DNA from 2 places in the Effusibacillus sp. SKA8 genome. Region 2 is predicted to be linked to the other one. Evidence: predicted binding sites of a transcription regulator. Region 2 holds the regulator's gene; the other holds the start of a gene.
The links. The regulator LexA, encoded in region 2, represses DNA repair genes until DNA is damaged. The targets are predictions, from matches to a motif close to CGAACATATGTTCG.
Positions count from the first base shown of each region.

Region 1: the regulator LexA is predicted to act here: its motif matches at 909-922, upstream of ruvC (crossover junction endodeoxyribonuclease RuvC).

Region 1 is NZ_JBZCSF010000007.1:120,036-122,237, forward strand. Features, by position in the region: gene ruvA (Holliday junction branch migration protein RuvA) at 1-314, opposite strand, end outside; gene ruvC (crossover junction endodeoxyribonuclease RuvC) at 374-871, opposite strand; gene AC4ED1_RS07950 (CobW family GTP-binding protein) at 972-1,982, opposite strand; gene AC4ED1_RS07955 (YebC/PmpR family DNA-binding transcriptional regulator) at 2,097-2,202, opposite strand, start outside.
Region 2 is NZ_JBZCSF010000001.1:383,158-385,359, reverse strand. Features, by position in the region: gene glnA (type I glutamate--ammonia ligase) at 1-834, shown strand, start outside; gene lexA (transcriptional repressor LexA) at 913-1,530, opposite strand; gene AC4ED1_RS01970 (LysM peptidoglycan-binding domain-containing protein) at 1,711-2,046, shown strand; gene AC4ED1_RS01965 (MogA/MoaB family molybdenum cofactor biosynthesis protein) at 2,108-2,202, shown strand, end outside.

The sequences.
Region 1 (2,202 bases), on a different contig from region 2:
CGTTCGCCAAGGATCGCCGCCACCACCTCTCCGCTCGGAGCCGCGCCGACAATGTTGAGCGCCGCTTTCGGGCCGATCCCGGAGACGCTTTGCAACCGGACAAACAGGTCGCGTTCTTGCTTGGTTTTAAACCCGTACAAAACGATCGCGTCTTCCCGCACGTGTTGCTGCGTATAGAGACGTTCCCGCGTGCCGGGCTGCATCGAATAGGACGTAGCCCCCGTAACAAACACCCGGTATCCGATTCCGTTCACGTTCAATACCACATGGTCGATTGCCACATCTTCGACGATGCCTTCCACAAAAGCAATCACCAGCTCACCTCCAGCTACGGTGACGTAAAGACCCATTCCGCGAAAGTGACGGAAAACGATTAGAGTTTGCCTTCTACCTTAAGGCGGAACGGTGCGGTGTGGGCGTGTGTGATCGCCACCGCCAGGGCGTCCGCGATATCGTCCGGTTTCGGAACGTCCCGCAGCCCCAGAAACATGCGGACCATTTCCTGAATTTGCGTCTTGTCCGCTTTCCCGTATCCGGCGATCGATTGTTTGACCTGCACAGGCTTGTATTCCGCCACCGTCATTCCCGTTTGCGCGGCAACCAACATGACAATCCCCCGGGCCTGACTGACGCCGATACCCGTTGTCACGTTTTTGCCGAAGAAAAGCTCCTCCAGCGCAAGCGAATCCGGTTTGCTCCTGTCGACGATTTCGCACAAAGCGTCGTATATCTGCAACAGCCTTTTTTCCATCGGCAGATTGCTGTTTGTCTCGATCAGCCCAAATTCGAGCGGGCGCATTCGATTGCCTGCCAGTTCGACAACCCCGTAGCCGGTTCGACCGTATCCGGGGTCGATGCCCAATATCCGCATAGATGCCCACTCCCTCTTACCTAGGTTATTCGCTAGGCAAACATCCGTTTCCTACAACGCCCACCAAAACGACGCCATCAATTGCCGACCGCTTCGCGAATCAATCTGACACCAGACATTTTTCCAGCCTCCGCAGGAGGTCGGCCCGGTTTAACCGCTTGCCGATCAAGACCAGCTTGTTCTCCCGCGGCTCACTTCCCCATACACCATCGGCCACCGCCTGGCTGCGGTCTCCCACCAGATGAAAAATCAATTTTTCCTCGTACCCGTCGATCCACAAAATCCCTTTTCCGCGGAAAATCCCCTCCGGCAAATTCGCCATCAGTTCCCCAAACCGCTCGTAATCGAACGGGCGACTGGCTGCAAAGGACACCGAACCGATTTCGTCGTCGTGGAGGTGGCTGTGATGATGGTGTTCATGCGCAGCGCCGGATGCACAATCCGGGCAATCTGCCAGTACGGCCAATTGGTTGTCCCCGGCTTCGCCAAACAGCCGTTCCAGCTGGAACATGCCCACGTCGAGCAGCAGCCGCAGATCCACCCGCGCATGACTGGTTTCCAAAATGCGTGCCGCCGGGTTCAGGTCGCGGATTTCTTCCTTGATCAGGCCGATTTTTTCGGGCGTGACAAGATCGACTTTGTTCAGAATCAGGATATCGCCGGCAAGGATTTGATCGGTCGTCGTGCCGCTCAATTCCAGATTCTCGGAAAAACGGTCCGCATCGATAACGGTCACAATCGCGTCCAACCGTACCCGGTCGCACAGCTCATCCAACAAAAACGTCTGCGCGACCGGCCGCGGGTCCGCCAAGCCGGTCGTTTCCACCAGCAAATATTCGGGCTGATCTTCGCGTTCCAGAATCTTTTGCACCGCTTGTTGCAGGTCTTCGCGCACCGAGCAGCAGATGCAGCCGTTCGCCAATTCAACCACTTCCTCGTCGGTGCCGACCACAAGGTGGTGATCGATCGGGATTTCGCCGAATTCGTTGACGATAACCGCCACCTTCAGGCCATGGTTTTCCCGCAGGATATGGTTCAACAAAGTGGTTTTCCCGCTGCCCAGCGCCCCTGTCAGAATCGTTGCCGGAATCCGTTCATCCATCGGTTTCATGCCCGCGACCTCCCGAAAAGACCAAATGAATTTCTAAGGAACAGTATAACACGGCCGTAAAATTGCACGCCAGAAAAGCAAAACCGCACCGTTAAGGCGCGGTTTTTCACCCGATTACCCGATTTTCTCCATCTCTTCTTCCGGGATATCGAAGTTCGCGTAAACTGCCTGCACGTCGTCGTGCTCCTCCAGCGCTTCGTAAAGCTGGAGCATCTTCTTC
Region 2 (2,202 bases):
TGCCGCCGTGAAATTGTGTTGACCCTCGAATCGATGGGCTTTGAAATCGAAGCTTCGCACCATGAGGTGGCGATCGGTCAGCATGAGATCGATTTTAAATACGCGAATGCGGTGACCGCCGCCGACAACATTATGACCTTCAAACTGGTGGTCAAAACGGTCGCCCGCAAATACGGCTTGCATGCAACCTTTATGCCCAAACCGATTTTTGGAATCAACGGCTCCGGCATGCACTGCCATCAATCTTTGTTCAAAGGCAAAGAAAATGCTTTCTACGATGAAAACGATGAACTCGGTTTGTCGAAAACCGCCAAGCATTATCTGGCAGGTATTCTTGCGCATGCTCGCGGTTTTGCGGCGATTACAAATCCGACCATTAACTCTTACAAGCGGCTTGTACCGGGCTACGAGGCTCCTTGCTATGTGGCATGGTCGGCGAAAAACCGTTCTCCCCTTGTCCGGATTCCGGCATCCCGTGGTCTGTCCACCCGTATCGAAGTACGGAACCCGGATCCCTCCTGCAACCCGTATCTTGCGCTTGCTGTTATGTTGAAAGCGGGTCTTGATGGGATCCAGAAAGAGCTGCCGCTTCCGGATCCGGTTAACCGCAACATTTACATCATGACCGAAGCGGAAAAAGAACAAGTCGGCATTCGTTCGCTTCCGGCATCCTTGAAAGAAGCGGTGGATGAACTTCTCGCGGACGATGTGATTCGTTCCGCTCTTGGCGACCACATTGTAACCCACTTTGTTGAAGCGAAGCTGATCGAATGGGATATGTTCCGCACTGCGGTGCATGACTGGGAACGCGATCAATACTTGACAACCTATTAAAGGACGCGATTTCTGAAATCAAAAGGAAAAGCCACCTGATTTAAGGTGGTTTCTTTTTTTGAGCACAATGCGGAGACTTTAGGTTACGTAGCGGAAAACCCCGATTACTTTTCCCAAGATGGTCACGTTCTTGTAACGAAGGGGGGGCATGGCGGAATTTTCCGGTTGGAGGCGAACATGATCCGCTTCTTTGTAAAATCTCTTTACGGTCGCTTCATCGTCCTCCGTCATCGCAACCACAATTTCTCCGTTGCGGGCGGTTTGCTGCTTGCGGACGATAACCAGATCCCCGTCATGGATCCCCGCTTCGATCATCGAATCCCCTTGTATGGTCAGCAAAAACACTTCCGCATCGCCAACGAAATGAGCGGGAAGAGGGAAGTAATCTTCCACGTTCTCAATTGCCGTAATCGGATTGCCAGCTGTAACTTTACCGATAATCGGCGCCATCACGGTGGACACATTGCGTTGCGAAGCGGCAGAGTCCGCAACGAGAATCTCGATCGCACGAGGTTTGACCGGATCGCGACGGATAAGCCCTTTTTGCTCCAGGCTTGCAAGATGTCCGTGGACCGTTGAGCTTGACGCAAGCCCGACAGCATTACCAATTTCGCGAACGGAGGGAGGATAGCCTTTCTTGCGCACTTCTTCTTTGATAAAATCCAAGATTTGCTGTTGGCGTTTGGACAATTTCATAACCGCAATCTCTCTCCTAACCGTACTAGAAATAGAAACGAATCATAAATTCTTACTAGACCGATCATAACACAAAGCAGGGAAAAACACAAACATAAGTTCGGTTTTGTCTTGACACGAACTTATGTTCTGTTTAATAATTTGGATATGGAACTAATGTTCGCGAAAGGGAGATTATCCATGATTGCCAAGCCAAAACATTCGATCCTCAGCAACAATATCCAACATAACCCGGGAAACTCTAAGGAAAGCAAGCAGGAAAAAACGTTGTTTTTAGTGTTTGTCGCAATTCTCGTTGTATTTATAGGGGCTAATTTTCTGGGGGGAGCGGAAGCATATGGCAGCAATACTGAAAAGACCGTGGTGGTGCAACCGGGAGATACGCTCTGGTCGATTGCCGCGACCTATTATCCGGAAAAGGATATTCAAGAAGCGATTTGGCATATTCAACAGTTGAACGGGTTGAAGTCCGCCAAACTGCAAATCGGAACGGAATTGAGATTGCCGGTGTTTTAGAGGAGCAGGATTGAAACTTTCCCGTTAATCATGTAGATTGCATGGTAGAGGGGTGAACAGCATGTCAGTTGAAGAACACCGTAAGGAAGCTCCAGGGACCGTATCCTGCATGGTGATCACGGTAAGTGACACGCGTACGGAAGAAACGGATAAAAG